DNA from 3 places in the Massilia sp. LjRoot122 genome. Region 1 is predicted to be linked to each of the others. Evidence: riboswitches for the same ligand, from Rfam matches in the RefSeq annotation. Region 1 holds a riboswitch; each other region holds the start of a gene.

Region 1 (10,377 bases):
GCCCGCTCGGTACCGGGCGCCACGCGCAGCAGGATGGTGCGGGCGTCGCGGTCGTTCTTGCCCGGCTCGAAGCGGGTAAAGGCGAAGTTCACCGGGGACGACAGCTCGCCCTTGGGCCGGTAGGCGTCGACCACGCCGACCACGCGGTAGCCGTGCGTGATGTCCGGCCCTTCGTTGGCCTCGATGATCTGTCCGACGGCACGCTGGCCCGGGAACATGGCCTCGGCCAGGCGCCGGTTGATGACGGTGGCGCGGACCGCGCTGCCGTTGTCCAGTTCTGAGAACCAGCGTCCCTCGACCATCTTCAGGCCCAGCACGCGGGCAAAGCCGTCGTCGGCATCGAGCATTTCGGTCTTCATCGACTTGCCCTTGGCGCCGTCCCGGGACTGGCGCCGCAGGTCGGTCGAGATGGTCGAACTGGAATAGGGCTCGAAGCTGGCGATGGCGACGTCGCGTACTTCCGGCAGCTCGGCCAGGCCGCGGCGCAGGCTGTCGTACACGCTTCCCTCGATCCGGGTCTGCTGTTCGTCGCCGACCATCAGGCTCACCGACCACAGGTCGGCGCCGTCGAAGCCGAGCGGCATGCGGTACAGCTGCGAATAGCGCACCCCGAAGGCGGCGACGCCGAACACGATGGCGAAGGCGATCAGGATTTCAAGACTCAGCATCAGGTTCCTGGACTTGCGTTTCCAGGTCAGTTTCAACAAATGGCGGAACATCAGGCGGCTCCCTTCAGGGCGTGGACGGGATCGAGGCGCGACATCTTCCAGGCGGGCAGCACGCCCGAGACCAGGCCGAAGATGGTGGCGATCAGCATGCCCCAGCCGAATACGGCCAGGTTCAGGCCGACCTCGAGATAGGGGATCAGGGCGGCGTTCTCGAGCCAGGCCAGCACCAGCGCGGTGGCGCCGAGTGCCAGCAGGCCGCCGGCCAGGCACAGCAGCACGTTCTCGACCACCAGCTGCACCGCCAATTGGGCGCTGGTGGCGCCGAAGGCCTTGCGTACGCCGATCTCGGCGCGCCGCTCGAGGATGCGGCCGGTGTTCAGGTTGACCAGGTTCAGCGCCGGCAGCAGCATGAAGACCAGCATCGCCGTGCCGATGATGGCAAGCAGGATGCCGGCGCCGGAATCCGGCTGGTCGGACCTGCCGACGGTCGCGCGGGCGAACACGTCCAGCTTGCTGTCGGCCCAGAAGCGGATGGTCTTCCACTGCTTCGGATCGTCGTGCACCACGCCTTGCGCGATCGCCTCGACCTGGCGCCGGATGCGTGCCAGGTCGGCCGACTCCTTGGCGAGGATCAGCGCCACGAAGGGCCCGGTCAGCTGGGTGCGGTAGTCAGAGGACGCATAGGTGGAGATCGGCGCCCAGATGTCGGCGAAGGCGTTCAGGTGCATCGCGTCGCCCACCACGCCGGCCACCTCGTAGAGCTGGCCGCCGATGTCGACGCGCTGGCCGATGGCGACCTGCGGCGTTCCCGGGAACAGGCGGCGCGCCGTGCTCTCGTTCAGGACCGCGATGTGGCGGCCGGCGGCATCGTCGGCGGCGGTGGGCAGGCGCCCGGCCAGCAGGCGGAAGTCGAGTACCTTCCAGTAGTCGGCATCGGCGCGGCGCATCTGCAGCTCGCTCACGCTGTCGCCCTGGTACACCGAGACACCCTGCGGCATCGTGACCATGGCGACGCGCTCGACCCCGGGCATGGGCTTGAGATACTTGTCGATCAGCTTGTAGCCGAGCGGCGAGGTGCTGGTGCTGTCGCCTTTCGGGCTGTCCATGCGCATCATGAAGATCTGCAGGAAGCGATCGCTGCGGCCTTCGACGCCGGACGGGCGGAAGGCCGTCTCGAGCAGGGAGGCGATCACCATCAGCACCACCAGTGTGAGCACGATGCACAGCAGGTTGATCAGGGTGAACAGCTTGCGGCGCATGAAGACCTTCCATGCGGTCAGGAGGTAGTTGCGTAGCATGGGACTCTCCTCAGGCGACCAGCTGGCCGTCGAACACCCGCACGATGCGGTTGGTGCGGCGCGCCTCGCGCTCGTCGTGGGTCACCATCACCACCGTCGTGCCTTCCTCGTTCAGCTTGAGCAGGATGTCCATCACTTCCTCGCCCATCTTGCTGTCCAGGTTACCGGTCGGCTCGTCCGCCAGCAGCACCTGCGGACGGCCGACGATGGCGCGCGCGATCGCGACGCGCTGCTGCTGCCCGCCCGACAGCTGGTTCGGGTAGTGGTCCATGCGCGCGCCCAGTCCCACCTTTTCCAGCGCCTCGCGCGCCAGGCGGCGCCGTTCGCCGGCCCCCATGCTGCGGTAGAGCAGGGGCAGTTCGACGTTGTCGATCACGCGCAGATCCGGGATCAGGTGGAAGCTCTGGAAGATGAAGCCGAAGGTCTGGTTGCGCAGCGCCGCCACCTGCTTGTCGCGGTAGCGCGTGACCGGAATGCCCTCGACCTCGACGCTGCCCTCGCCGGGCCGGTCGAGCAGGCCGATGAGGTTGAGCAAGGTGCTCTTGCCGCAGCCGCTGGGGCCCATCATGGCGACGAACTCGCCCTTCCTGACGTGCAGGTCGACCTCCTTCAGCGCCAGCGTCTCCACCTTGTCGGTGCGGTAGGTCTTGCTGACCTTGTTCAGTTTGATCATGACATTCCCTTTATGATTAGTTCGTGATGCGGATGCTGTCGAGGTTCGCAAACGCCTTGGTATCGGACACGATGAAGCGCTCGCCTGGACGGGCGCCGCTCACCACCTCGACCAGCTTGCCGTCGCTGCTGCCCAGCTGCAGGGTGGTGCGCTGCGCTACGCCGTCGCGTACCGCGAAGGCGTCCTGGCGCCCGCTGCCGTTGAAGGCGGCGCCGCTGTCGAGCACCAGGGTGTCGTTCTTGCGTGCGGTGACGATGTTGACGTCGACCCGCATCTTGTTGCGCAGCAGCGGGTGCTGCGGCTGCGCCAGGTCCACCAGCAGCTTGACGGTGCCGTTCTGGATCTCGGGCAGGATGGTGTGCACGCGGCCATCCAGCCGTTCGCCGTTCTGCTCCACGCGCACCGCCTGGCCTTGCGCCAGGGAGCGCGCATGGAAGTCCGACACCGTCGCTTCGACCCGGTAGTTGTTCAGCTCCGACACGCGCGCCAGCAACTGACCGGCGGCGACGCTGGCGCCTTCTTCCTGCAGCACCGTGGTCAGCATGCCGGAGAAGGGCGCGCTGACGCGCGCCAGGGCCAGCATCCGCTCCTGCTGCGCGATCTGCTTCTGCAGGATGTCCTTCTGCAGGCCGGCGGCGGCGATGCTGGCGGCGGTGGTGTGGCGGCTGTCGGCGATCAGCTCGCGCTGCTGGCGCAGCTGGATCTCGGCGCGCTTCACGGCCAGCTCGCCGGCCAGCAGGTTTTCGCCCGAGACCAGGCCGCTCTGGCGCAGCTTCTGGTTGCGTTCGTTGAGGGCGCGGCTCGAGAGCAGGTCGAGTTCGAGCAGTTCGATGCCGGCCAGGAGCTGCTTGTGCTTCTGCGCCAGCTCGAGCTTCAGGGTGGCGATGCGGTTTTCCTGCTGCGCCAGCTGTTCGCGCAGCGCGTCCAGCGCCAGGCGGATCTCGCGGTCGTCCAGCTCCAGGATCAGCTGGCCGGCCTTGACCTGCTGGCCCGGCTTGGCGTGGACCTTGGCCACGCGGCTGACCACGGGGCTGGCGACGACTTCCTCGTGCACGGGGATGACGATGCCGGCGGCATTGATGGTATTGGCGACGTCGCCGCGGCGCACGGTCGACAGCACGATGTCGGATTCCGCCACGCTGGGGCGCAGCGCGCGGTTGAGGAACCAGCAGGCCAGCACCAGGCCGGCGAGCAGCAGGATCGCGGCGGCGATGCGGATGCGCAGGCGGCGCTGGGTGAATGCGGGGTCGAGGGCTCGGTCCATAGGGCGGCGAATAGTTGTTTGCCTTGCTATTGCAAGCACCGTGCCAGCACGCTGTGCCCCTGCAACGGCCTGCCTGTGCCAGTGGCCTTGCCCGCCCGCGGGCAATGGTGTCCGGATTCGGACGGTCCGGCTTGCGCAAACGGTGGCGAGTAGCCATAATCGCCTGCTGACCTGGCGCCGTCGCCCACCACATCGCATCCGAATGAACGAACCGCTCGCCGTCCTCGGTTTCAGCACCACCCCGCTGGAACTCATCTCCTTCCTGCTGGCGGCGACCACCGTGCTGCTGAACATCCGCCAGAAGCACTGGGCCTGGCTGTTCTCGATCGTCTCCTCGGCGACCTATGCGCTGGTGTTCTTCGACGCTAAACTGTATGGCGACATGGGCCTGCAGTTCGTATTCATCGGGGCCTCGGTCTGGGGCTGGTACCAGTGGCTGCACGGCGCCGGCGACCAGCAGCTGGTGGTGACGCGCCTGCAGCGCGCGGGCCGGGGCTGGGCCATCGCCGCCTGGGCGATCGGCTTCGTGCTGCTGTCCCAGTTCCTCGATCATCTCACCGACACCGACGTGCCGCATGCGGACGGCTTCCTCACCGCGGGCAGCCTGGTGGGCCAGCTCCTGCTGGGACGCAAGAAGGTGGAAAACTGGCTGGTCTGGATCGTGGTGGACGTGCTCTACGTCGGCCTGTACGTCTACAAGGGATTGATGCTGACCGCGCTGCTGTATGCCGTGTTCGTGGTGCTGGCCTGGACCGGCTGGCGCGCCTGGTCGAACATCGCGCGGAGGGATGCATGAGCGGGGCGGTCGCACGCGTCGCGGTGCTGGGCGCCGAATCCTCGGGCAAATCGACCCTGTGCGAAGCCCTGGCGCGGCATTACGGCACCGTGTGGGTGCCGGAATACCTGCGCGAATTCGTCGACACCCGTGGCCGCGTGCCCTTCGAGAGCGACCAGTACCCGATCGCCTGCACCCAGCGCGCACGCGAGAACGAGGCTGCCGGGCGTGCGCAGCGCTTCCTGTTCTGCGACACCTCGCCGCTGATGACGGCGCTGTACAGCCGCCAGTACTGGAACCGCGTCGACCCGCAGCTGGCGCGCCTCGACAGCAGCCACGACTACGCCTGGACCCTGGTGACGGCGCCCGACAGCCCGTGGGAGCCGGACGGCCTGCAGCGCGAATCGGAGGAGGTGCGCCAGAAGGTGCACCGGATGCTGCTCGAGACCCTGGACGCGCGCGCCATCCCCTATGTCCTGCTGGAAGGCAGCCTGCCGCAGCGCTTACGGCAGGTCGAGCTGTTGCTGGGCCCGGCCCGCTAAGCGTCGCGCTATTGATATAGATCCAAAGAAAAACTTCTTACGCTTGTCTTTTTGTTGCCGTATGGTATTAAAATAGTTTTCTCTGCGTTGACAATACGGCGGTGCGCTGTGAAAAACTGGATAGGCCGCCTACTGGGCGGCAACGAGAAGGAGACTGCTGCCGCTGCCGGCACCGATGAGGCCGCGGAAGTACAAACCGACAACATGACGGCCGAGGTGGATGCCGCCTTCTACCGCTGGCTGGTCAGATCGAGCGGCACCAACGCCAGCGCGGAAGTGGAGCAGCAGATCCTCGATGCGGTGCGCGCCCTGGTGGACGATCCCGACAAGGCCTCGGTGATGGTGCCGCGGGTACCCGAGCTGATCACGCAACTGCTCGGCGCGCTGTCGGACGAGAACATCTCGATCTCCGCGCTGTCGGCCGAGGTGGGACGCGACCTGGTGCTGGTCGCCGAAGTGATCCGCGAGGCGAATAGCGCCTATTACCGGCCGGCCAGGCCGATCGAAGCCATCGACGGCGCGGTCACGATGCTGGGCCTGAACGGCCTGCGCATGCTGCTGGCGAAAATCGCGATGCGTCCCCTGGTGCGGGTGAAGGTGCAGGGCGTGGCGCGCCAGGTGGCGCCGGTGGTCTGGCGCCACTCCGAACGCTGCGCCTTCGCCGCCAGCGTGATGGCGCCGGGACTGTCCGCCGGCGTGTTCGAATCCTACCTGGCCGGCCTGATGCAGAACGTGGGCCTGCAGGTCGCCTTCCAGGTGGCCGAGGGCCTCTGCGGCGGCAAGGTGCCGGGTTCGGGGACCTTCGGGGTCGAACTGTTCGCAGCCAGCCGCCAGCTGTCGGCGGTGATCGCCCGGCATTGGGACTTCCCCGCCGAGGTGGTCGAGGCAATCGCCTGGGCGGGCGACCCGGACGGGCCGCAGCTGGCCCAGGCCCTGGCCCAGGGCGACCGCATCGCCAAGCTGCGCCTGCTGCTCGACGCCAGCGTGATCGAAGACGACGACAGCTTCGTCACCGACGGATTGAACGGCTTCCAGCGCCGCTGCCTGGGCAAGCTGGCCGAGCTGACGGATTGAGGACGCCTGCCACGGCAAGCGTGGCAGGCAAAGCGCGTCAGAAGTCGAACTGCGCCGACACCCGGAAGGTCCGCGGTGCGCCCGGCAGCAGGTAGCCGCCCAGCGACTGCGTCACGTCGCGCCAGTAGAACTTGTCGAACACATTGTCCACGCGCGCGCGCAAGATGGTGTGCATGCCGCCCACCTTCAGTGCATACGAGGCGCCCAGCGCGGCCACGTGGTAGCCCGGGACGATGGCGCGGTTGGCCGGGTCGAAGGCCTTGCTGCCCGAGTACTGCCAGGTCGCGTCGAGCTTCAGGCCGGCCACTGCCGGCACCGCATACTCCACCCAGGCGGTCGAACGCAATTCCGGCACGTTGGTCACGCGCTTGCCTTCCACGCTGGCGTCGCCGGTGCCGGTCTGCTCCGCGTCGAGCGCCATCACCGACAGGCTGTAGTTCAGGTCGGGATTGAGCTTGCCCTGGGCCGCCAGTTCGACGCCGCGGTGGCGCTGCTGGCCGGCGCGCACGAACAGGTTGGCGCCATTCACGTACTCCAGGCCCTGGCGGATGTCGAAGGCGGCGGCCGACAGCATCACGGCCTGGTTGACGATGCCCTTGACGCCCAGCTCCACCTGCTTCGAGCGGCTCGGCGGCAGCACGCTGTCTTCGTTGGCGGTGCCCATCTCGGCGATGCCGCCGTGCTGCAGGCCGTGGCTCAGCGAGCCGTAGACGCTCCAGTCGCGCGCCGGCTTGTAGACCAGGGCCACGCTCGGCAGCACGAAGCTGTCATCAGCGTGCACCCAGCCCTGTTCGATCTCGGCCAGTTCGTCGCGCTTGAGCTTCACCCAGCGCAGGCCGGTGTGCAGCGTGAGGCCTTCCGACAGCGTGGCCACGTCCTGCACGAACAGCGCGCCTTCGCGGTCGTTGCGGCGCTCCATCACCGGACCGGTGCGCGGATTGCCCGGCGCCGGATCGACGACCAGCTTGTTCCAGATGTTGCTGTAGCCGGCGTAGTCGTAGACATAGGTGCCGAAGCTGTCGTGGCGCTCCGACATCGCCGCGCCGACAGTCAGCTGGTGGCGCACGGCGCCCGTGGCGAAGCGGCCCTGCAGCATGGCCTGCGCGCCCCACGGCGTCTTGCGCTCGCCGACGCTCTGGTAATCGTAGACGTCGTAGTCGCCGTTCGAGCAGTAGCCCGGATAGAAGCCGTCGCCCTCGTTGCTGCAGCCGTAGGGGAAGGCGGTGTAGTCGTCGCGCTTGAACCAGTGCTTGTTGGCGTTGACGGTCGCGGTCCAGTCGGGATTGAGGCGGTATTCGAAGCGCAGCCCCAGGTTGCTGCTGTCGGTCTCGACCGGCTTGGTCCAGGGCTGGTCGTTCAGCAGGGTCTTGGGCGAAATGCCGGTCGGCAGGACTTCGTTGCGCAGCAGCTGGTAGCCCGGCGCGGTGATTTGCGACTTGTGCTGGTGGTCCAGGTCCAGCTGCAGTAGGGCGTTCGGGCTGATCTGCCAGTCGAAGGCGCCCGACACGAACTGGCGCTCGCCGTCGGCGCCGCGCACATAGGATTTGATGTCTTCGGCCGCGGCATTGATGCGGTAGCCGAAACGGCGGTCGTCGAAGCGGCCGCCCAGGTCGATCGCGCCGTGCAGGGTGCCGCGTTCGCTCACTTCCACCAGCGCCGAGCGCAGCGGCGCATTGGTCGGGCGCTTGGTGACGAAGTTGACCATGCCGCCCGGCGCCGCGACGCCGGCCTGCAGGCCGGCCAGGCCGCGCAGCACTTCGATGCGTTCCTTGTTCTCCAGCGGGATCTGGGTGTCGGCGGGGATCGCGATGCCGTCCTTGCGGTAGCTGCTGGCGTTGTCGAGGGCGAAACCGCGGATCGAGAACTGCTCGGCATAGCCGACCGCGTTGTAGGCATCGCCGACCGAGGCGTCGAAGCGCGCGGCGTCGCTCACGTTGCGAATCGACAGGTCCAGCATCTGGGTGCGGTTGATGGCGGTGATCGAGGCCGGGGTGTCGAGCAGCGGCGACTCGGAGAAACCACCGATGCTGGCGCGGTCGCTGGCGACCCAGCGGCTGCCGGTGACCACCACCGAGGCGACGCCTTCGGTTTGCTGTGCGGATGCGGTAAGGGAGAAGGCCTGCAGGATGGCGCAGGCAAGAACGGAGTGCTTCAGCTTGAAAGTCATGGTTTGCTCGTCTTCGCGCGCCACGGCAAAGCGGCGCGCTGCTTTTGATGAAAAAGCCGGAGCCAACGTGGGGGAAGGGCAAACAAATTGGGAACTGCGTTGCGCTTTCCTTCGCTGGCATTATCCAGATCAGGTACGAAGGGTATCTCTCACCCGGCAGCGCGACCTTGCGCGCACCAGGACCCCTAGCGAGGCGGCAGTGTACCACGGACCCGGGCGGGCGTGGTGAATGTGGCAAGGGCCGGCGGCCGCCGGCCCTGTGCTTACTTGGGCGCCAGGCTGGACACTTTCAGGTCCAGCACCTTCAGGCGCGCCACGGCGTTGCTGTTCTTCGGGTTGAGTTCCAGCGAACGGCGGTAGCTGCGCACGGCATCTTCCTTGTAGCCCGCCGCTTCCTGCGCTTCGCCCAGGCTGTCGAACAGGTTCGCATCCTCGGGCAGGAGGCGGGTGCCGAAGCTGAAGATGGCGATGGATTCGGCATGCATGCCGTCGCGCAGCAGCTCGTAGCCCCAGGAATTGATCGCGTCCGGGCCGAGCTTGAAGCTGGCGCCGCGCGCCTGCATGTCCTGGTAGAGCTCGAAGGCCTGGTCGAATCCGCGTTCGGCCAGCTGGCCGGCGAAGTTCTCGTGGGTCGGCGCCAGGCCGCTGCCGCGTTTCGCTTCCATCGTGATCATGCGCTTCGGTGCGCCGTTGGCCTCGGGCCGGTTGGCCAGGAAGGCCTGCGCTGCCTTGTCGCCTTTCAGGTAGGCGTCGAGGAAGCGATGCACGTAGCGCGCCATCCAAGCATGCGCGGCGCGGACCTCGTCCCGGTCGTAGTCGGCGAAATCGCTGGCGCGGGCGAAGCGCAGCCCGTCCGCCGCGAAGTGCTGGTGCAGCATCGGATGCATCGTGGCCACGAACACGTCGGAGTAGCTCATCCGGTTCAGCAGGCTGAAGGCCGTGCTCTTTTCGCTGCGGTTCAGGGCCTCGATCGAGCGGGGGCGCTGGGCCAGGTAGAGCAGCGGCAGCGGCAGGCGCGCCGGGGTCACGTAGGGCACCGCGGCCTTGCCGCCGTCCACGAACTGGGGGAAATAGCGGACCGAGCCGTCGATGCTGACCAGCGCCTTGATGCGGTCGTCGCGGGCGGCGGCCAGCACATTGGCCAGGCCGCCCCAGCTGAAACCCGCCACCGCGAGGCGCTCCATGTCCGCCTGCGGCAGCGCGGCGGCCTGGGCGATCAGCCAGGCGATGTCGGCCGCCTGCGTTTCCAGGCCTTCGACATCGTCCGTCATCGCACGCGTACGTGCGCCCTGCGAGGCGCTGGACAGCACGATATAGCCCTGGCTGGCCAGGTATTCGCACAGGTCGGCATTCTCGGCCGCGCTGGCGCTGAAGCTGGGCGCGTAGATCAGCACCGGGAAGCGGCCACCCCGTGCCGGCGCGTCCAGCGTTGCCAGCATCGGCTGCGCCAGCTCCCGCTGCACGGCCTCCTTGCCGATCGCCCCGGCGAACTGCGCGAGCTGCTGTGCGCTGCGGCGCTTCAGCTCGTCAGGGGAGAGGTCGAAGCCGGATTCCGTGACACTTGTTGCGAGGTAATCGCCGAAGCTGAGCGGCCGTCCGGCGCGCACGGCCGGGTACCACACCAGCACCTGCATCGGACGCGCCCGTTCGCCGCTCGCCGGCTTGCCGGTGGTGAGCGAGACACGGGTCTTGTAGACGCGCGCGTGGTCGTACTGCTTGAGCACCTTGAGGCCGACCGGAAGCGGGCCGGGTTCGGGTATCAGGGGTGTGGCCTGGGCGGCGGGCAGGGCGCAGAACAGCAGGGCGGACAACAGCGCGGATAGAAAGGCAGTCGGCAGGCGGGTCATGGCGTGTGGAGGCGTTGGCAGGGCGCCCAGTATAGGAGGGGACCCCGGCGCCATGTCTCTCCAATTCTC
Region 2 (10,377 bases), 2.8 Mb from region 1:
GCCGAGCGCGCCGATGGCGGCGATGTCCGCCGCCAGCCCGGCCCCGCCGCCGGGATCGAGCCCGGCGAACACGAGAACGGTGGGCACCATCACGCGCGAGTTGCCGTGACCTGACCCTCGACCGGCGACGAAGGCGAAGCGGCGAAGCGCTTCGGCATGCGGCCGGCCAGGTGCGCTTCGCGCCCGGCGATGACGGCATGCCGCATCGCGCGCGCCATGCGCACCGGATCGCCCGCCGCGGCGATCGCGGTGTTCATCAGCACGCCGTCGCAGCCGAGCTCCATCGCGATGGCGGCATCCGAAGCCGTGCCGACGCCGGCATCGACCAGCACCGGCACGCTCGCGCTCTCGATGATGAGCTTCAGGTTCCAGGGATTGAGGATGCCCATGCCCGAGCCGATGAGCGAGGCCAGCGGCATCACGGCCACGCAGCCGATCTCCTGCAGGATGCGCGCCTGCACCGGGTCGTCGCTGCAATAGACCATGACGTCGAAGCCGTCGCGCACCAGGGTCTCGGCGGCCTTGATCGTCTCGGGCATCTGCGGGAACAGGGTCTTCTCGTCGCCCAGCACTTCCAGCTTGACGAGCTTGCGCCCGCCCAGCAGTTCGCGCGCCATCTGCAGGGTGTACACCGCGTCCTTGGCCGTGTAGCAGCCGGCGGTATTCGGCAGGATGGTGAATTCGTCGGGCGGCAGCACGTCGAGCAGGCTAGGGGCATGCGGATCCTGGCCGATGTTCACGCGCCGGATCGCCACTGTGACGATCTCGGCGCCCGCCGCCAGCGTCGCCTCGCGCGTCTGTGCCAGGTCGCGGTATTTGCCGCTGCCGACCAGCAGGCGCGAGCCATACTGGCGGCCGGCGATGGTGAGGCAGTCTTGTTCAGTCATTGCATTCATGTTCAGTCTCCTTCTTATCCGCCGCCGATGGCGCGCACGATGTCGACCCGGTCGCGGGCCTGCAAGCGGTGATGCGGCCACTGCGCGCGCGGCACCACTTCGCGGTTGACCGCGACCGCCACCGCCTGCTCCGCCACGCCGAGCCGGCCGGTCAGGTCCTGCAGCGAGTGCCCGATGGGCAGGCAGTAGGGCGCGCCGTTCAGTTCGATCTCCGTCATCAGACCTCCCGGTACAGTTTCGCGCCGCCGCGCACGAACTCGATCGCCTTCTCTTCCATGCCCTTGGCCAGCGCGGCCTGCTCGCCCACGCCCTGGTTGGCCGCGTACTCGCGCACTTCCTGCGTGATCTTCATGGAGCAGAAGTGCGGACCGCACATCGAGCAGAAATGGGCTACCTTGGCGGAATCCTTGGGCAGGGTCTCGTCGTGGAAGGAACGCGCCTTGTCCGGGTCGAGGCCGAGGTTGAACTGGTCTTCCCAGCGGAACTCGAAGCGCGCTTTCGACAAGGCGTTGTCGCGCATCTGGGCGCCCGGATGGCCCTTGGCCAGGTCGGCCGCATGGGCGGCGATCTTGTAGGTGATGATGCCGTCCTTGACGTCCGCCTTGTCCGGCAGGCCCAGGTGCTCCTTGGGCGTGACGTAGCACAGCATGGCGGTGCCGTACCAGCCGATGGTGGCGGCGCCGATGCCCGAGGTGATGTGGTCGTAGCCCGGCGCGATGTCGGTGGTCAGCGGCCCCAGAGTGTAGAACGGCGCTTCGCTGCACTGCTCCAGCTGCAGGTCCATGTTCTCCTTGATCAGGTGCAGCGGCACGTGGCCGGGCCCTTCGATCATGGTTTGCACGTCGTGCTTCCAGGCGATCTGGGTGAGCTCCCCGAGCGTCTTCAGCTCGGCCAGCTGGGCTTCGTCGTTGGCGTCGTAGATCGAGCCCGGACGCAGGCCGTCGCCCAGGCTGAAGGACACGTCGTAGGCCTTCATGATCTCGCAGATCTCTTCGAAATGCGTGTACAGGAAGGATTCCTTGTGGTGGGCCAGGCACCACTTGGCCATGATGGAACCGCCGCGCGACACGATGCCGGTCAGGCGTTTGGCCGTCATCGGCACGTAGGCCAGGCGCACGCCGGCATGGATGGTGAAGTAGTCGACGCCCTGCTCCGCCTGCTCGATCAGGGTATCGCGGTAGATCTCCCAGCTGAGGTCCTCGGCCTTGCCGCCGACCTTTTCCAGCGCCTGGTAGAGCGGCACCGTCCCGATCGGCACCGGCGAGTTCCGGATGATCCACTCGCGCGTCTCGTGGATGTGCTTGCCGGTCGAGAGGTCCATCACGTTGTCGGCGCCCCAGCGGATCGCCCAGGTCATCTTTTCCACTTCCTCGCCGATCGACGAAGTCACGGCCGAGTTGCCGATGTTGGCGTTGATCTTCACCAGGAAGTTGCGGCCGATGATCATCGGCTCGCTTTCCGGATGGTTGATGTTGGCCGGGATGATGGCACGGCCGCGGGCGATCTCTTCGCGCACGAATTCCGGCGTGATCTCGCAGGGGATGCTGGCGCCGAAGGACTGGCCCGGATGCTGGCGCGCCAGCAGGCCGGCCATGCGCTCGCCCACCGGGCCCGACTCGACGAGCGAAGCCAGGTATTCCTTGCGGCGCAGGTTTTCGCGCAGGGCGACGAATTCCATCTCGGGCGTGACGATGCCCTGGCGCGCATAGTGCATCTGGGTGACGTTGCGCCCGGCACGCGCACGGCGCGGGGTGCGCTGCAGCTCGAAGCGCAGTGCCGCAAGCGCCGGGTCGGCCAGGCGTGCCTTGCCGTAGTCGGAGGTGGGGCCGGCCAGCTCCTCGGTATCGCCGCGCTCGACGATCCAGGGCAGACGCGGCGTAGCCAGGCCGCGGCGCACGTCGATGCTGGCCGTCGGATCCGTGTACGGGCCCGAGGTGTCGTACACGAACAGCGGTGGATTCGGCTCGCCGCCGAAGCTGTCGGGCGTGGGCGACTGGCTGATTTCGCGCATCGGCACGCGGATGTCGGGTCGGCTGCCTTCGATGTAGACCTTGCGCGAGTTGGGGAAGGGTTCGATGGCGGCGCTGTCGACCATGGCGGTCGCGGCGTCGAACTTCAGTGGTGCATTCATGTGGCTCCTTGTTGAGGAGCCAGCAAAGGAGGCGCAGACGGCAAGCGCGTGCGGACACGGCCGATGTCTTTGAAGCTTCCCTTCGCTGGCATTATCCAGATCAGGTTCAGAGGGTATTTCTCACCCGCCGGACGCTTCGCGCGCCGGCAGGACCCCTAGCGTGTGCTGCCCGTCGGCAGCGAGCGGATTATAGCCCCATGTTTATTTATATGTAAAGATTATCGATCCATAACCACAGCATATGGACGAAGTTGACTGACCGTGGGCTTGGCCGAACGCACCGGCTGGCTCCTACTCTATAATGGTCGTTTTCGAACGTTAACTATCGACCATCGCCACCACATCATGGAATTAGCCAAGTCTTTCGAGCCTGCCGACATTGAACAATACTGGCGCACCGAATGGGAGCAGCGCGGTTACTTCGCCGCCAGCATGGAAGACGGCAAGCCGTCGTTCAGCATCCAGCTGCCGCCGCCGAACGTGACGGGCACCCTGCACATGGGTCACGCCTTCAACCAGACCGTCATGGACGGCCTGACCCGCTACTACCGCATGCGCGGCTACAACACCGCCTGGATCCCGGGCACTGACCACGCCGGCATCGCCACCCAGATCGTGGTGGAGCGCCAGCTCGACGCCCAGAAGATCTCGCGCCACGACCTGGGCCGCGAAGCCTTCGTCGAGAAGGTCTGGGAGTGGAAGGAAAAGTCGGGCAACACCATCACCGGCCAGATGCGCCGCATGGGCACCTCGCCCGACTGGCAGCGCGAGTACTTCACGATGGACGAGACCCGCTCGAAGGTCGTCTCGGAAGTCTTCGTGCGCCTGTTCGAACAGGGCCTGATCTACCGCGGCAAGCGCCTGGTCAACTGGGACCCGGTGCTGGGCACGGCGGTGTCGGATCTGGAAGTCGACTCGCAGGAAGAAGACGGCTCGATGTGGTACATCAAGTACCCGCTGGCGGACGGCTCGGGCCACCTGACCGTCGCCACCACCCGTCCTGAAACCATGCTGGGCGACGTCGCCGTGGCGGTCGATCCGACCGACGAGCGCTATGCCCATCTGCACGGCAAGCTGCTCACCCTGCCCCTGACAGGCCGCCAGATCCCGGTGATCGCGGACAGCTACGTGGACAAGGAATTCGGCACCGGCTGCGTGAAGATCACCCCGGCCCACGACTTCAACGACTACGCGGTGGGCCAGCGCGCCAGCCTGGCGCCGATCAACATTTTCACGCTCGACGCCAAGATCAACGAGAACGGCCCGAGCCAGTACCAGGGCCTGGACCGCTTCGCCGCGCGCAAGCAGATCGTCGCCGACCTCGAAGCCCAAGGCCTGCTCGAGCAGGTCAAGCCGCACAAGCTGATGGTGCCGCGCGGCGACCGCACCGGCGTCGTCATCGAGCCGATGCTGACCGACCAGTGGTTCGTCGCCATGAGCAAGCCGGCGCCGGAAGGGACCTTCAATCCGGGCAAGTCGATCACCGACGTGGCGCTGGAAAAGGTCGCCAACGGCGAAATCAAGTTCGTGCCCGAGAACTGGACCACCACCTACAACCAGTGGCTGGGCAACATCCAGGACTGGTGCATCTCGCGCCAGCTGTGGTGGGGCCACCGCATCCCCGCCTGGTACGACGACGAAGGCAATATCGTGGTCGCCCGCGATGAAGAAGAAGCCAAGGCCAAGGCTGCCGCGCAAGGCATCACGGGCGCGCTGCGCCGCGACGACGACGTGCTCGACACCTGGTTCTCGTCGGCCCTGGTGCCCTTCTCGACCATGGGCTGGCCTGAGCAGACCAAAGACATGCAGCACTTCCTGCCGTCCTCGGTGCTGGTGACCGGCTTCGACATCATCTTCTTCTGGGTCGCCCGCATGGTAATGATGACGACCCACTTCACCGGCAAGGTGCCGTTCGAGACCGTGTACGTGCACGGCCTGGTGCGCGACTCGCAGGGCCAGAAGATGTCCAAGTCGAAGGGCAACACGCTCGACCCGATCGACCTGATCGACGGCATCGACCTCGACTCGCTGGTGGCCAAGCGCACCACCGGCCTGATGGACCCGCGCGCCGCCGAGAAGATCGCCAAGGCCACCCGCAAGGAATTCCCGGAAGGGATCCCGGCCTTCGGCACCGACGCCGTGCGCTTCACGATGGCGAGCTACGCTTCGCTGGGCCGCAACATCAACTTCGACCTCGGACGCTGCGAGGGCTACCGCAACTTCTGCAACAAGATGTGGAATGCCACCCGTTTCGTGATGATGAACACGGAGGGCAAGGATTGCAGCCAGCCGAATCCGGAAGACCTGTCGCCGGCCGACCGCTGGATCATCTCGCTGATGAACCGCGTCGAACTGGAGATCGCCAAGGGCTTCGCCGACTACCGCTTCGACAACATCGCCAGCGCCATCTACAAGTTCGTCTGGGACGAGTACTGCGACTGGTACCTGGAACTGGCCAAGGTCTCGGTCCAGCAGGGTACGGAAGCGCAGCAGCGCGCCACCCGCCACACCCTGCTGCGCGTGCTGGAAGTGATCCTGCGCCTGGCCCACCCGATCATCCCGTTCGTGACCGAATCGCTGTGGCAGGCCATCGCGCCACTGGCCGGCAAAACCGGTGATTCGATCATGGTCCAGCCCTACCCGCTGGCCGACCTTTCGCTGGTGAGCGAAGAAGCGGAAGCCTTGATGGAGCAGCTCAAGGCCCTGGTCGACGCCACCCGCAACCTGCGCGGCGAGATGTCGCTGTCGCCGTCGGTGCGCGTGCCGCTGATCGTCGAGCCGGGCAACGCGGAAGACCGCGCCCGCATGGCGGTGTTCGCCCCCTACATCCAGTCGCTGGGCAAGCTGGCGGAAGTCCAGATCGTCGACGCGCTGCCGGAATCGCCGGCCGCCGTGTCGATCGTCGGCACCACCAAGCTGATGCTGAAGGTGGAGATCGACGTCGCCGCCGAGCGCGAGCGCCTGTCGAAAGAGATCGCGCGCCTGCAGGGCGAGATCGCCAAGGCCAGCGGCAAGCTGTCCAACGAAAGCTTCGTCGCCCGCGCCCCGGCCGCGGTGGTGGAGCAGGAGAAGGAACGCGTGGCGAACTTCTCGGCCACGCTGGCCAAGATGCAGGAACAGCTGGCCAAGCTGCCGGCGGCGTAAGCTGCGGCACCCACGAACAACGCGGCTTCGGCCGCGTTTTTTGTTGCAAGCCGGACGATTCGAATACTTCCTCGGATTTCGATGACCCAGCCGTGAATACAGTTTGCTACACTGGTTCCGTCAGACCACAACAATGGAGACCTACATGCGACAACTGATGGGCGCAAGCCTGATGGCCATGATCCTGGCCGTACCGGCTGCCATGGCGCAGAATACCTCGGCCGCCGGCACCTGGAAAACGATCGACGACGAAACCGGCAAGCCGAAGTCGCTGGTGCGCATCACCGAGGACAACGGCATCCTGACCGGCAAGATCGAGAAGCTGTTCCGCCCGGCCGACCAGGACCAGAACCCGAAGTGCACCGCCTGCGAAGGCGCGCGCAAGGACCAGCCGATCATCGGTATGACCATCCTCTCGGGCCTCAAGAAAGACGGCAACGAATACACCGGCGGCGAGATCCTCGATCCGTCCAAGGGCAAGACCTACAAGAGCAAGGCCCATCTGAGGGACAATGGCAGCAAGCTCGAGGTGCGCGGCTACATCGGCGCGCCGATGTTCGGCCGTTCGCAGACCTGGGTCCGCGAGCAGTAAGCCTCCCGGCGGCCGGCATGATCCGCGATCACCTGTACGTGCTGGCCGTCCCCGACCTCGAACGTTCGGCGGCCTTCTACCGCGACGTGCTCGGCTTCGCCATCCACGAGATGGGCGATCCGGGCTGGCGCATGTTCATCCGCGACGGCTGCCGCATCATGGCCGGCGCCTGCCCGGACGCGATGCCGGCTGCGCAGACCGGCGAGCATTCCTATTTCGCCTACCTCGACGTCACCGACGTCGAGGCCTGGCATGCGCGCGCCGTGGCGAACGGCGCCGAATTCGTCAAGCCGCTGCGCGACGAAGCCTGGGGCATGCGCGAATTCGGCCTGCGCACCGCCGACGGGCACCGCATCATGATCGGCCAGGAACTGCCGAGGGCATGACCCAGACCCACGCCTATCTCTACCTCGCCTTCGCCATCGTCGCCGAGGTCATCGGCACCACCGCCCTCAAGGCTTCCGACAGTTTTACCCGCCCGCTTCCCAGCGCCATCACGGTGGGCTGCTATGCCCTGTCCTTCTACCTGCTCAGCTTCAGCCTGCGCGTGCTGCCGACCGGGATTGCGTATGCGATCTGGTCGGGAGTCGGCATCGTGCTGATCTCCCTGATCAGCTGGATGGTCTACGGACAGCGCCTCGACCTGCCCGCCATCGCGGGACTCGGGCTGATCATCGCCGGCGTGGCAGTCATCAACCTGTTCTCCAACAGCGTCGATCACTGACCGTCCGGCAGCTTTCATTCGCGCGCCGCAATAATTGCAATTTAGATATCCTCGTTGTATTGCTTGTTCCACGAACTGCTACGAGGAAATCCCGAATGATCTTTTTGCGTTTTGCCTGCCTGCTGGCCGGCATGCTGGCGCTGGTCGTCCCGCCGATGCTGCTGTTCCCGAGCGGCGCGGTGACCTTCGCGCCGTCCAGCTCCGCCGCCCTGCTGGCGGCGCAGCTGCTGGCGGCGTCCAGCTTCTTCTTCATCGCCGTGGCCGGACACCGCATCAAGCGCTCGCCTCGACTTGCCCGCCTGTGCGCCCTGGTGCTGCTCGCGCCTTTCGCGGCCGGCGCGGCCACGCTGTGGCGCGGCGTCGAGCCGACTGCCCTGTGGCTGGGCGGCGCCCTGCTCGGTTTCACGCTGATCGTGGGCCTCGCCCTGGTCCTCGTGATGCTGCAAGGACCGAGCGCGGGCCGCCTGCGCGCCCGCGAACGGCGCCAGCAAAGGCTGCCGGCGCTGCGCCACGGCTGATCTTCCAGAAGGAAACGGCGTCATTACAAAGCACCAGATGGCTGGAAGAACGGCGTTACAATATTGCTCCCAGTATCATCGAGAAGAACAATGAGCGAAAAAGCCTCTGGAAGCACCGGCGTCGCAGCGCTGACGCTTGGCGCAATCGGTGTCGTCTATGGCGATATCGGCACCAGCCCGCTGTACACGATGAAGGAAGTGTTCGCGCCTGCCCATGGGATCGCGGCCACCCCGGCGAACATCCTCGGCGTCGTTTCGCTGATTCTCTGGTGCCTCATCATCATCATCTCACTCAAGTACGTCACGCTGGTCTTGAGAGCCGACAACGGCGGTGAAGGCGGCATCATGGCCCTGACGGCGCTCGCACTGAAGTCGGTGTCGAAGCACGCGCGCTTGTACTATCCTGTCATGTTGCTGGGCATGGTTGGCGCCGGGCTGTTTTTCGGTGACGGGGTGATCACGCCCGCGATCACGGTCCTGTCGTCGATCGAGGGGTTGGAAGTGGCGACCCCGGCCATGAAGCCTTACGTCGTCCCGCTTGCCCTGGCGGTATTGACCGTGCTCTACCTTGCGCAGCGCCGCGGCACCGGCGGCATCGGAAAGTGGTTCGGACCGATCGTCCTCGTCTGGTTCGCGGCCCTGGCCGCCATGGGGGTCGTGAACATCCTGGAAAATCCCGGGGTGCTCGCAGCACTGAACCCGCTTTACGCTGCCGATTACCTGTCCCGCAATGGCTGGTGGGCCTTTGTCTCCCTGGGCGCCATCGTGCTTGCCCTGACAGGCGCCGAAGCCCTGTATGCCGACATGGGCCACTTCGGCCGCAAGCCCGTCAGGCTGGCCTGGTTTTCAGTGGTATTCCCCGCCCTGATGCTGAATTATCTCGGCCAGGGAGCGATGCTGCTGTCCAACCCTGCAGCCGTGTCCAATCCCTTCTTCAACCAGCTCGGCGCGTGGAGCATCTACCCGCTGGTCGCCCTGTCGACCGTGGCCGCGATCGTGGCATCGCAAGCGACCATCTCCGGCGCCTTCTCGGTTGCACAGCAGGCCATCTCACTGGGTTTCCTGCCACGGATGAAAATCGTCCAGACCTCCCACCAGGAGAAAGGGCAGATCTATATTCCGCTCATCAATTGGCTGCAGTTCGCGGCAGTCGTGTTCGCCGTCGTCGCCTTCGGTTCGTCGACCAACCTGGCCTCCGCCTATGGCATCGCCGCCACCGCAACGATGCTGACGACCACCTTGCTGACCTTCTTCGTCGTGTATTACGGCTGGGGCTACCCGATCCTGGCTGCCATCGGCGCTACCGGCTTCTTCCTGGTATTCGATGCGACCCTGTTCGCGTCTACCAGCCTGAAGATCGTCAGCGGCGGCTGGTTCACGCTGGCCATCAGCCTGGTACTCGTCACCTTGATGCTGACCTGGCGAAAGGGCAAGGAACTCGTCTTCGAAAACCTGCGGGCACATCTGATCCCGCTCGAGGATTTCTTGCAGTCCTTGTTCCTCAGCCTGCCGCATCGCGTGCCCGGCACCGCCGTGTTCTTCCGGGCGGAAGGCGACGGGGTGCCGCATGCATTACTGCACAACCTGACGCACAACAAGGTCTTGCATGAGCGGGTGATTTTCCTGACTGTGCACGCGCTTGGCGTTCCGACGGTCCCCGCGGACCAGCGCGTCAAGATCTCGCCATTGGGACATGACTGCTACCAGATGGACCTGTTTTACGGATTTATCGAAGAGAGAAATGTCCCCGCCGACCTGCACGCCTGCGCCGCCTACGGACTGGTGTTCGAACCGATGGAAACCTCGTATTTCATCGCCAGGCAGACCATCATTTCCACGCCTGGTTCGGGCATGATGCCGTGGCGTGAGAGTCTCTACGCGTCCATGGCGAGGAATGCACGGGACGCTGCGGATTACTTCAAGCTTCCAACCAACAGGGTCATCGAACTGGGCACCCAGGTGGAGATTTGACAGCCTGAATGGCGCGGGGCGCTACAGCCAGCCGGCGTCGCGCGCCATGCGGTAGGCTTCGACCCGGTTGGCCGCATTCAGCTTGCTGATCGCCTCGGACAGGTAGTTGCGCACCGTGCCTTCCGACAGTTGCACCTGGCGCGCGATGTCGGCGCTGGTGCGCCCCTCCCCCGCCAGGCGCAGTACCTGGCGTTCGCGCTCGGTCAGCGGATCCGCGCCGCCGCTCCAGCTTTCCAGCGCCAGTTCGGGCGCGATCGCCCTCCCGCCGCCGTGCACCGCGCGGATCGCGGCCGCCAGGGCATCCACCGGCGCATCCTTGAGCAGGTAGCCGCGCACGCCGGCCTCCAGCGCGCGCCGCAGGTAGCCGCTGCGCCCGAAGGTGGTCACCACGATGACTTTCG
Region 3 (10,377 bases), 3.1 Mb from region 1:
GCCAGGCGCAGGGCCTTGTCGGCCAGGTTCGCCTGCAGGGTCTGGGTGGTGCCGGCATTGGTCACCTGGATGTCGCCGCGGATCGCGGTCGGCTTCATGGTGGAGTAGATGCCTTTTAAATCGAAGCGCTCGGTATGCAGGGTGAAGCGCGCGGTGCCGATGCCTTCCTGGTCTTTTTCGCGCTGGACGCCGCCAGTGCCGGTGAAGCGGCCGGCGTCGCCGAAGTCCAGCAACACGTCGGACACCTGCAGGGCGCTGAGGCTACCGCCCAGCTGGCCGCGCATCACCCGCAGCGGCAGGCGCTGTTTGTCGATCGTGCCTTCCGGGCCGTCGTTGCTGATGTCGACGCGGCCGCTGATGTTGCGCTTGTCGTCCAGCTTGCCTGTGACGGAAAACGTCAGGTCGGCCGTCGGCAGCGCCGGGTTGAAGAAGCCCGGGTCGACGTTGCGGCCATTGATGCGCATCTCGCGCAGCGGGATCTCGGCATAGGGCGAGAGCACGAAACGGGCGTCGCCCACCGCGCGGCCGGCCTGTCCGTTCGCGTCGACCAGGGTCGTTTCCAGGTCGCCGCCGACCTTCAGGCGCAGCTGGGCGGCCCTGGCGCCGGCCTTGGCCTGCGACTGCGTCAGGCTGGCGGTGGCGTCCAGCTTGAAGGGACGCTGGGCGCCGATCGTGCCGTTTGCCGCCACGTCGCCCCATGGCGTCACGGCGGCGGCGTCGCGTACCTGCCAGCGCTGCTTGTTGCCTTCCAGGCGCAGGCGGATATTGTCGATGTGGGTCTCGGCGCCCTTGTTCACGAAGGTGGCGCGGTTCAGGCGCGCATCGTCGATCGAGACCGTGAAGGGCGGCGCCAGCTTGACCGGCATGGTCGAGGGTTCTTCGGTTTCCTTGAGCGTCTCGACCCGCATATTGGCCGCATGCAGGGTGTCTACCAGGATGCCGCGCGAGACGATCTGTCCGGGCGACCAGCGCAGATTGATCTTGTTGGCGACGACCAGCTGCTCGTCGGTGCGCCAGACGATGCGTTCGATATACATGGCGCCGTACAGGGAGCCGCGCACGCCGGTGAGCGTGAGCTTGCCGCCGGTGGAGGCGGCGACCTTCTGCGCGATCATCTGCAGCGTGGTCTCGCGGCCCAGGTACCAGAGCGTGCCGCCGACGATCACGCCGGTCACGACCACGCCGATGGCGACGCGGCGCGGCCAGCGGCGCTTGTGCACAGGCGCTGGCGCCTGATCCGTGGAGTTGTCGTTCGTGTCCATCAGAAGGTGAATCCCAGGGAGAAGTGCAGGCGCGCCTTTTTCACGGCGTGGCCATAGGCGACGTCGACGTTGATCGGGCCCACCGGGCTGCGCCAGCGCGCGCCGACGCCGAAGCCGGATTTGGGCTGCAGGTCACCGACCTTGTCGGCGGCATTGCCGACGTCATAGAAGAAGGCCACGCCCCAGGGTGGGCGGAACCAGTACTGGTACTCGGCGCTGGCCGTGGCCAGGTACTTGCCGCCGACGATGGCGCCGTTCTCGCGCACGCCCAGTTCGCGGTAGCCGTAGCCGCGCACCGACTGGTCGCCGCCGGCGCGGAACAGGAAGGTAGACGGCACGCCGATCTTGTCCTTGGCCGCCACCGCGCCGAATTCGCCGCGCAGCACCAGGGTGCCGCTCTCGCCGAGTGGCTTGAACATCTGGCCGCGCAAATACAGGCGCAGGAATTTTTCGTCGGTCAGGATCGGCAGCAGGGCGCCGCCCAGCTGGCCCTGCAGCACGTAGCCGTTGGTCGGCTGGATCAGGCTGTCGAGCTTGCGGCGGGTGATGCTGTAGGTGAGCGGCAGGCTGCGCGTGTTGGTGGAGGGCTGCGGCGGCACTTCGCGCTTCTCGACCAGCGCCTCCAGGGTCAGGCTGCGTTCCAGCAGCGGCGTGCCCCACTGGCGCCGTGCCGCGACCGTGGCCAGGGTGGTGATCTCGCCGCGCACGTCGTTGCGTTCGATGCCGGCGCCGACGCTGTCGTTGTAGCCCTTGGGCGTGGTCGGCCAGTAGAAGTCGACGCGCGCGGTCTGGCGCTTCTGTTCGTAGATCAGGTCGCTCTTCATGCGCTTGCCGAGCACGTTCAGGTCGTCGTAGCTGGCCTGCAGGCGTCCGCCGGTATCGGTCGAGAAGCCGACGCCGACCTCGACGTTCTTGCGCAGGTTTTCGGTGACGCGTACCAGCACCGGCAGCACGGTGGGGCCGGTGGGCGGTTCCGGCGTGGCGGGGTTGGCGTCGGTGTCGTCGTCGCCTTCCTTCAGTTCCTTCAGCTCGGCGTTGAGGACGGCGCGCATGTCGGCGCTCACTTCGACGCTGCTGAAATAGCCGGTGTCCTGGAGGCGCGACTGGAGGGCCTGCAGGGCCGCCTCGCTGTACTCGTCGCCCGGCTTGATCTTGTTCAGGTTGGTGATCACCTCGCGCGGATAGCGCTTCAGGCCGCGGATGCGCAGCTCGCCGAAGCGCATCTCCGGGCCGCTGTCGATGACCACGCGCAGCAGGGCGCGGCGCACTTCCGGATCGACGGTGGCGCTGGTCTCGACCAGGCGGGCGCGCGGGAAGCGGGTCTGGGCCACGTCGCGCAGCAGCTCGCGCTTGGCCGCTTCCCAGTCGGCCTGGCGGAAGCGTGCACCGATCGGCAGCTGCCAGCGCTGGCGCAGGGCGGCGGCGTCGAAGGGCGCGGCGCCCTTGTCGAGCTGGACGAAGCCCTGCAGCACCAGGTCGATGTCGCCGACCACGGTCGGCTGGCCCGGATCGACGATCACGCGCGCCACCGGACGGCCGCCGCCGGTATCGAGGCCGGCCGAAATCTTGGGCGAGTAATAGCCCTCGGTGGCGATGAAGGTCTTGGCCTGGGCCGGTGCTTCCTTGACCAGGCGCTGCAGCTGTTCCATGTCGACGCGCGGGTTGCCGCGCCAGCGCATCAGGTCGAGGTTATCCTCGAGCATGTTCTCGATCTGGCGCGGGGCGTCGATGCGTACCTGGTAGTCGATTCCCCGTGTGCTTTCCTGTGCGTAGACTGCGGTCGCAAATACCAGGGCGCCCATTCCCATGAAGAGGCGGGGCAGGGGACGCAGGCGGCGGGAATTCGATCTTGCAGGAAACATGGCGCTCCGTAGGGTAAGTTCATGGCAATCTTAACGGATTGGCAAAAACGGTGACGGACGCTAAGCCCAGCGGTGCGGGGTTTGCGGAGCTGACGTAGCGCCCTGTTTTATGCCAGAATTCGCGGTTTCCTCTGTCCACGAACCCGATCATGCCTACCAACGACACCGCGCTCGTCCTCTTCAGCGGCGGCCAGGATTCCACCACTTGCCTCGCCTGGGCCCTGCAGCGCTATGCGCGCGTGGAGACCATCGGCTTCGACTACGGCCAGCGCCACGCCATCGAGCTGGAAGTGCGCCCGACCCTGCTGTCCAAAATGCGCGCACTCAATCCGGACTGGGATGCCAGGCTGGGCGAGGACCACATGATCGACCTGTCCCTGATCTCCAAGATCTCGGACACGGCCCTGACCAGCAACGTGGCCATCGCGATGCAGGAGAACGGCCTGCCGAACACTTTCGTGCCGGGCCGGAACCTGCTGTTCATGACGGTGGCGGCCACGGTGGCCTACCGCCGCGGCCTGACCGTGCTGGTGGGCGGCATGTGCGAGACCGACTTCTCGGGCTATCCGGACTGCCGCGACGACACCATGAAGGCGCTGCAGGTGGCGCTGAATCTCGGCATGGCCACGCGGCTGAAGGTCGAGACCCCCCTGATGTGGATCGACAAGGCCGAGACCTGGCAGTTGGCCCAGGATTGCGGCGGCGAGGCGCTGGTGGACCTGATCCGCTTCGACACCCACACCTGCTACCTGGGCGAGCGCGGCGCCGCGCATCCATGGGGCCATGGCTGCGGCAGCTGCCCGGCCTGTGCGCTGCGGGCGCGTGGTTACGAGCAGTACGTGGCGAACAAGGCCGCCTGAGCGGCCCTTCCTATTTCGCGGTGCGCAGGAACTCGGCTTCCTGGCGCCCGTTCATCAGTTCCCACTCCGGCATGCGGTTGGCCCGCAGGATCTTGCCGGCCCTGGCATACACCAGGTACATATCGCCGGTGCCGTTCGCGCGCGGCAGGCTGTCGCGGATGTCCCTCGTGCAGCCGATGACGACCCGGGTCTTGTCCCTGGTGAAGCTCAGCACCTGCTGGGCCGCGTACTTTCCCTTGATGTCCTCGACCAGGTCGAAGGTGGCGCCGTAGACCTGCACAAGGTGGGGGATCGGCGAGCTTGAGGGCAGGGTCTCTTCCTGGGACGTGAGCATGGCAATGCGCCCGACGAAGACCAGGTCCGCCTCGTCCTTCAGCGCCAGCAACTGCGCCTTCGTCTCGGCCACAGCTTCCTGCTGCCTGCGGGCGGCTTCCTCCGGCGTGTATATCCGGCATGCCGAGGCTGGGATGGCAGTTGCGGCGCCGGCCAGGAGGAACAGTGCTGCGAGGAGGGTCTTTGCCGGAAGCGTCATGGGAGCGATGGAGGCAGAGTGTCGATGCCGCCATCATGCCCGATCCGCGCGGCGGAAAATGCGCGGAAGTTCACAGCGGCGCGCTTCGCCCCGGCAAGCGCCTCGTCGTACCCACTCAGCCCGGTTTGCGCGGCGGCTTGTTGCCCGCCTGCGGGGCCGGCTGCACGGCCGGTCCCTGGACGTGGCCCTGCACGGAACCGTTGTCGGCAAGTCCGTCGAACTGCATGCTGGCGCCGCTGCCGGCGCTCGCGTTGGCGCGCTCGGCATGCAGGTTCGCCGCGGCATGGGCATGGCCGTTGCCACCGCCGTTGCCGCGTTGCGCATCCGCCGGCTGGAAGGGATCGCGGAAGGTCTTCAGTACTTCTTCCTGCTGGCGCATGCTGCGCGCGCTTTCTTCGGTGGCGGCACGCGTCACGTCGTCCGCCAGGGCGTGGGCGGTGCGCGAGGTTTCCGGACCGTGCTGCTCGGCGACGCGGGCCAGTTCGACGTGGACCTCGGCCGCCAGGCGCGAGAGATGCTGCTGGTAGGCGCGCAGCTTGTCGGAAGCCGGCTGGGCATGGGCCGCGGCCGCACCCATGGCGTCGAAAGGACGCTCGCTCGACAGCATGCGCTTGCTGGCGCTCATGGTTTCTTCGATCATGCTCTGGCCGAGCTTGAGGTTGGCTTCGCACACGGCCTGGAAGGACCCTGTCAGGGTCTTGTTCAGGTCATTGAACCAGGCGAGCTGGGAATCCACATGGGAGCGGAGGGCGGGATTGCTGGAAGGGGAATAAGGGAACATGGAAGTCCTTGTCGGTGTCGAGCCGCATGAGGGCACGGTCCCGATGGATCGGGAGCGGCAGAAGGGCGGGTCGAGGGGGAGGCAGCGGATTGCTGCGAAGATGCAGGATCGGGAAAGCATCGAGCGAACACAGGACACTATGCGCCCCATTTGGCGCGCACGGGACGAATCGGCAGAAGTATTTGCGCGTCGTTCTCCGCAGACACATTTGGAACGAGATAGAATACTTGCGCCCTACAAGGGCAAACGCTAGGGGTCCTGCGCCGCGCGAACGCGCGCCGTGGGTGAGACATACCCTCGGAACCTGATCTGGATAATGCCAGCGAAGGGAAGCGTGGCGATGCCGGTCATGCCGCATCCAACCACTCCCTTGCCCGATCCTGCCCAGGCGCCCGAGACGCACACAAGGATCCGATGAAAGTCATTGTGCTGGGAGCCGGCGTGGTCGGCACCGCCTGCGCATGGTACTTGCGGCAGGCAGGGCATGAGGTCACCGTGCTCGATCGCCAGCCGGGACCGGCGCAGGAAACGAGCTTTGCGAATGGTTGCCAGATTTCGGTGTCGCATGCCGAGCCCTGGGCCAACCCTGCCGGCCTGCTCAAGGTCCTGCGCTCGCTCGGCCGCGAAGACGCACCGCTGCTGTTCCGCCTGCGCGCCGATCCGCTGCAATGGCGCTGGTGCCTGCAGTTCGTGCGCGAATGCCGGCCGGCGCGGGTGGCCGCCAATCTGCGCCGGATCGTCGCCATCGCCGATTACAGCCGCCGCAGCCTGCAGGCCCTGCGGGCCGAGACCGGGATCGACTACGATCACCTGGCGCGCGGCATCCTGCATGTGTATACCGACCAGCGCGAGTTCGACCGTGCCTGCCGCGCCGCGGCGGCGATGCGCGAACTGGGCTGCCCGCGCATGACGATCGACGCCGATGAGGTGCTGCGCATCGAACCCGCGCTGGCGGGAGCGCGTGTCCGGCTGGTGGGCGGCGACTTTACCGCCAGCGACGAGTCGGGCGACGTGCACGCCTTCACGAAGCAACTGGCAGCCAGGGGCGAAGCCGCGGGCATCCGCTTCCGCTACAACACGAGCGTGACGCGCCTGCTGGCCGAGGCGGGAAAGATCAGCGGCGTGGAGCTCATCGACGGCGAAGGCCGGCACGGGGTGCTGGATGCCGACGCCTTCGTCGTCGCACTCGGCAGTTTTTCGCCCGCGTTGCTGGCGCCGCTGGGCATCCGGCTGATGATCTATCCCGGCAAGGGCTACTCGGCGACCTATCCGGTCATCGACGCGGCCGCGGCGCCGACGGTGTCGCTCACCGACGACGGCCACAAACTGGTGCTATCGCGGCTCGGAGCGCGCCTGCGCGTCGCCGGAACCTGCGAGCTTGACGGCTATTCGCGTGCGCTGAACATGGTGCGCTGCGAGGCGATTACCCGGCGCGTGCGCGAACTCTTTCCCGGCGCCTGCGCTTACGAGCGTGCGCGTTACTGGGCTGGCCTGCGGCCCCTGACGCCATCGAACGTCCCCTACATCGGCGCGACGCGGTATCCGAACCTGTACCTGAATACCGGGCACGGCACGCTGGGCTGGACCATGGCCTGCGGCTCCGGGCGGGCGCTGGCCGATATCATTTCGGGGCGCAAGCCGGAGGTGCAGGTCGCCTTCACGATCCGGTAAGATGCCGGGGTCGATGCCGCATTCTCCTTCGCCATGCTACCCACCCGCCAGCCCCCGCTCATCCTGTTCCTTGCCTTTCCCGGGACGGGGCTGCTCGACCTGACCGGTCCGCAGACCGTGTTCTGGGCCGCGCAACGCCACCTGGGCGGGCGTGAGCTGCTTCCCTACGAATTGCAGACGGTGAGCCTGCACGGCGGCCCGGTGCGCACGGAAGAAGGCGTCGTGATCGATACGCTGCCGGTCTCCGCATTCGACCAGCGCGCCATCGACACCATCGTCGTGCCCGGATCCTCCGGGATCGCCGGCCTGCTGGACCAGCTGGATGCGAGCATCGCCTGGCTGCGGCAGGCAGCGCCGCGTGCGCGGCGCACCGCATCGGTATGCACCGGCGCCTTTCTGCTGGCCGAAGCCGGACTGCTGGACGGCAGGCGCGCCGCCACGCACTGGGCCATGTCGGACCTGCTGGAGCAGCGCTTCGCCTCCCTCACGGTCGACCGGGATGCCATCTTCATCCGCCAGGACCGGGTCTGGACCTCGGCCGGCGTGACCGCGGGCATCGACCTGGCGCTCGCCCTGGTCGAGGAGGATTGCGGCAGGGCCGTCGCCATGGACCTGGCGCGCGACCTGGTGGTGTTCATGAAGCGTCCCGGCGGACAGTCGCAGCACAGCGAGCTGCTGCGGGCGCAGGCGCGCGACAGCGCCGGTTTTGACGTGCTGCATGCCTGGATCCTCGACAACCTCCACAATGCCGACCTGAGCGTCGAGCTGCTGGCCGAACGCGCGCGCATGAGCGCCCGCAATTTTTCCCGGGTCTACAAAAGCAGGACCGGCCGTTCGCCGGGCAAGGCGGTCGAACTGTTCCGGGTCGAAGCGGCGCGGCGGATGCTGGAACAATCGCAGCGCAAGCTGGACCAGATCGCCCTGCAATGCGGTTTCGGCGACGAAGACCGGATGCGCGTCAGCTTCCAGCGCAACCTGGGCCTCACACCCTCGGAATACCGGCGCCAGCTGGCAAAGGTGTGAGCGGGCGCGCCTAGAGAAGGATGTGCCCGTCGGACGGCGGCGCGCTGCGGTCGGGCGCCGATCCCAGCAGCGCCAGCAATTCCTGCTCGATCGCGCGCGACATATGGGTGATGGGGACGTCGTTGGCGCCGCCTTCGAAGGGATTCTCGGTACTTTCGCCGACCTGGTCGAGCGCCAGGTACATCCAGGCGACCAGGACGCTGAACGGCACGGCGAACCAGCCCATCTGGCCCTCCAGCAGGGCGGGTGCGGGCAGCTGGGCGAACTCGCGCACCATCCCGAGGGGCAGCAGCAGGGCAAACAGCCACACGAACAATGAATTGACGATGGTGTACTGGCGCGGATAAGGGAAATTCTTGATCCGCTGCGCACGCGCATGCTGGTCGATCAGGTCCTTGAGGGTCTTCTGCATCTCGGTGTGATGCAGCACCGGCAGTCCTTGGGCGAGGTAGAGACCGCGGATGGCGCGGCTCTGCATGGACATCAGCGCAGCAGGGATGTCGCCGCCCGCCAGCAGTTCCGCGACGGTAGCCGGCGGCAGGTATTTGGCCAGTTCGGTCTCGAGCGGAATGCTGCGTTCCGCCACCACGAAGCTGCGCTCCCGGTATTCGGCATTCGGGGCGGTGGCTGCCGCCTCCCAGACACGGGGAGTGCGCAACTGGTAGCGGACCGCGGTGAGCCAGGCCAGGTGCCTGGGAATCAGATCGCGGACGGCGTTGTCGTCGGCCGGGAAGTCGCGGCTGATCAGGCCCCAATAACGGCTGGACGCCGTGATCGACGACCAGATCTGTTGCGCTTCGACGGTGCGGTGATGGCTCTGGACGTTCTTGAATCCGACGATGAAGGACGCCGCGGTTCCCAGCAGCGCGAGCACCGGCCAGGGCAAGGCCGGCCAGCGCCAGCCGCCCAGCTGGTACAGCGCCGCGACCGCGCCGGCGGCCGCCGCGACCACGTAGATCCTGCGCCGCGTCCAGTAGACGAATTCGGCCAGGCCGTAGGATTTCCCGATGTGCATCTGGGGTTCAGCGTGCCTGCGCCTGCAGCCAGCCCTGCAGATGGACAGCGCCCAGCCGTGCCTTCCCGTGCGGCACCAGCGTGTCTTCCTGCAGCTCCGCGCCGAAGTAGGGGGCGTGGACGTCGGCACGCACGGTGCGCGGGTCCTTCCTGGCCACCAGGTATTGCTGCACCAGTTCGGCGAGACGGAAGCGCTCGGGGCCGGCGATCTCGACGATGCCGTTCACCGGCGCGCCGAGGGTGGCGTCGGCCATCGCCAGGGCCACGTCGTCCGACGAGATCGGCTGCACGAAGGCAGGCGAGAGGGCGATGCTGTCGCCTTGCCCCGCCGATGCGGCGATACCGCCCAGGAATTCGAAGAACTGGGTGGAATGCACGATGGTGTAGGGCAGGCCGGACTCCCGGATCAGCTTCTCCTGCGCGATCTTGCCGCGGAAGTAGCCGCTGTCGGCCAGGCGGTCGGTACCGACGACCGACAGCGCCACGTGGTGTCTCACGCCCGCCCTGGCCGCGGCGGCCAGCAAGTTGCGTCCGGAGGTCGTGAAGAATTCCATCACGGCCTCGTCCGCGAACGAGGGCGAATTCGCCACGTCCACGACGACGTCGGTGTTGGCCAGCGCCTCGTCGAGCCCCTCGCCGGTGATGGTGTTGACGCCCGAATTGGGCGATGCCGCGACCGCTTCATGGCCGCGCTCGCGCAGGATGGCGACCAGTTTGCTGCCGATCAGGCCAGTGCCGCCGATGACGACGATTTTCATGAGCTTCCCCTTGTTTGCCAAATACATAAGCAAATGGTAGTGCTGCATCGACTCGCCCCACAATGACAAAAATCCGCGTTTTTCTGCCACGCGCGGCGGAACTGATACCCCAGAGGTATCGATTGCATACCAAATCAGTGTTGGACTGCATTCCCGGGCTTATCTACTCTGCATTGCAGGAAGCGCCCACGACGGCGCCTCGTTAAAAAACATCCATGGAGACAGCATGCAAGGTCAGGGCCATCACAGCCATGGCGCGGGCGAAGCCATTCCCGCGCTGTCCGGTGCGCAGCAGGAGAGGGCAAGCGCCATGCTGCCCGCCATCGTGGCCGGCTTCCTCGCCGTCCTCGTCTCCTTTTCCGGCCCGCTGGCCATCTTCTTCCAGGCCGCCCAGGCCGCCCGCATCTCGAACGAGATGTTCGCGTCCTGGGTCTGGGGCATCTCGGTCGGCGCGGCCGTCGCCGGCATCTTCCTGAGCTGGCGCCTCAAGATCCCCGTCATCACCGCCTGGTCGGCGCCGGGCACCGCGCTCCTGATCACACTGTTCCCCGAACTGTCGCTGAACGAGGCGGTCGGCGCCTACCTGACGGCCGCCACCATCCTGCTCGTGATCG

Evidence for each region. Region 1 has a riboswitch for thiamine pyrophosphate ahead of ACSQ25_RS08195 (TonB-dependent siderophore receptor). Riboswitches for the same ligand answer to the same signal wherever they lie in the genome.
Region 2: linked by a shared signal. The riboswitch ahead of thiC (phosphomethylpyrimidine synthase ThiC) and the one ahead of ACSQ25_RS08195 (TonB-dependent siderophore receptor) in region 1 are both predicted to bind thiamine pyrophosphate.
Region 3: linked by a shared signal. The riboswitch ahead of ACSQ25_RS21920 (D-amino acid dehydrogenase) and the one ahead of ACSQ25_RS08195 (TonB-dependent siderophore receptor) in region 1 are both predicted to bind thiamine pyrophosphate.

The regions. Positions count from the first base shown of each region.
Region 1 covers NZ_CAXUPB020000001.1:1,850,685-1,861,061, forward strand. Annotated here, with positions in the region: gene ACSQ25_RS08160 (ABC transporter permease) at 1-668, opposite strand, end outside; gene ACSQ25_RS08165 (ABC transporter permease) at 719-1,966, opposite strand; gene ACSQ25_RS08170 (ABC transporter ATP-binding protein) at 1,977-2,639, opposite strand; gene ACSQ25_RS08175 (efflux RND transporter periplasmic adaptor subunit) at 2,656-3,903, opposite strand; gene pnuC (nicotinamide riboside transporter PnuC) at 4,106-4,699, shown strand; gene ACSQ25_RS08185 (AAA family ATPase) at 4,696-5,220, shown strand; gene ACSQ25_RS08190 (HDOD domain-containing protein) at 5,329-6,294, shown strand; gene ACSQ25_RS08195 (TonB-dependent siderophore receptor) at 6,332-8,461, opposite strand; TPP riboswitch at 8,551-8,658, opposite strand; gene ACSQ25_RS08200 (CocE/NonD family hydrolase) at 8,725-10,308, opposite strand.
Region 2 covers NZ_CAXUPB020000001.1:4,672,390-4,682,766, forward strand. Annotated here, with positions in the region: gene thiD (bifunctional hydroxymethylpyrimidine kinase/phosphomethylpyrimidine kinase) at 1-90, opposite strand, end outside; gene ACSQ25_RS20515 (thiazole synthase) at 90-896, opposite strand; gene thiS (sulfur carrier protein ThiS) at 911-1,114, opposite strand; gene thiC (phosphomethylpyrimidine synthase ThiC) at 1,114-3,027, opposite strand; TPP riboswitch at 3,088-3,194, opposite strand; gene ACSQ25_RS20530 (valine--tRNA ligase) at 3,373-6,171, shown strand; gene ACSQ25_RS20535 (DUF2147 domain-containing protein) at 6,317-6,763, shown strand; gene ACSQ25_RS20540 (VOC family protein) at 6,781-7,149, shown strand; gene ACSQ25_RS20545 (SMR family transporter) at 7,146-7,487, shown strand; gene ACSQ25_RS20550 (hypothetical protein) at 7,583-8,005, shown strand; gene ACSQ25_RS20555 (potassium transporter Kup) at 8,096-9,976, shown strand; gene ACSQ25_RS20560 (response regulator transcription factor) at 9,998-10,377, opposite strand, start outside.
Region 3 covers NZ_CAXUPB020000001.1:4,985,544-4,995,920, reverse strand. Annotated here, with positions in the region: gene ACSQ25_RS21945 (translocation/assembly module TamB domain-containing protein) at 1-1,262, opposite strand, end outside; gene ACSQ25_RS21940 (autotransporter assembly complex protein TamA) at 1,262-3,124, opposite strand; gene queC (7-cyano-7-deazaguanine synthase QueC) at 3,274-3,984, shown strand; gene ACSQ25_RS21930 (hypothetical protein) at 3,995-4,516, opposite strand; gene ACSQ25_RS21925 (phasin family protein) at 4,632-5,297, opposite strand; TPP riboswitch at 5,539-5,645, shown strand; gene ACSQ25_RS21920 (D-amino acid dehydrogenase) at 5,607-6,968, shown strand; gene ACSQ25_RS21915 (GlxA family transcriptional regulator) at 7,002-7,991, shown strand; gene ACSQ25_RS21910 (bestrophin family protein) at 8,002-9,006, opposite strand; gene ACSQ25_RS21905 (SDR family oxidoreductase) at 9,014-9,763, opposite strand; gene ACSQ25_RS21900 (benzoate/H(+) symporter BenE family transporter) at 10,074-10,377, shown strand, end outside.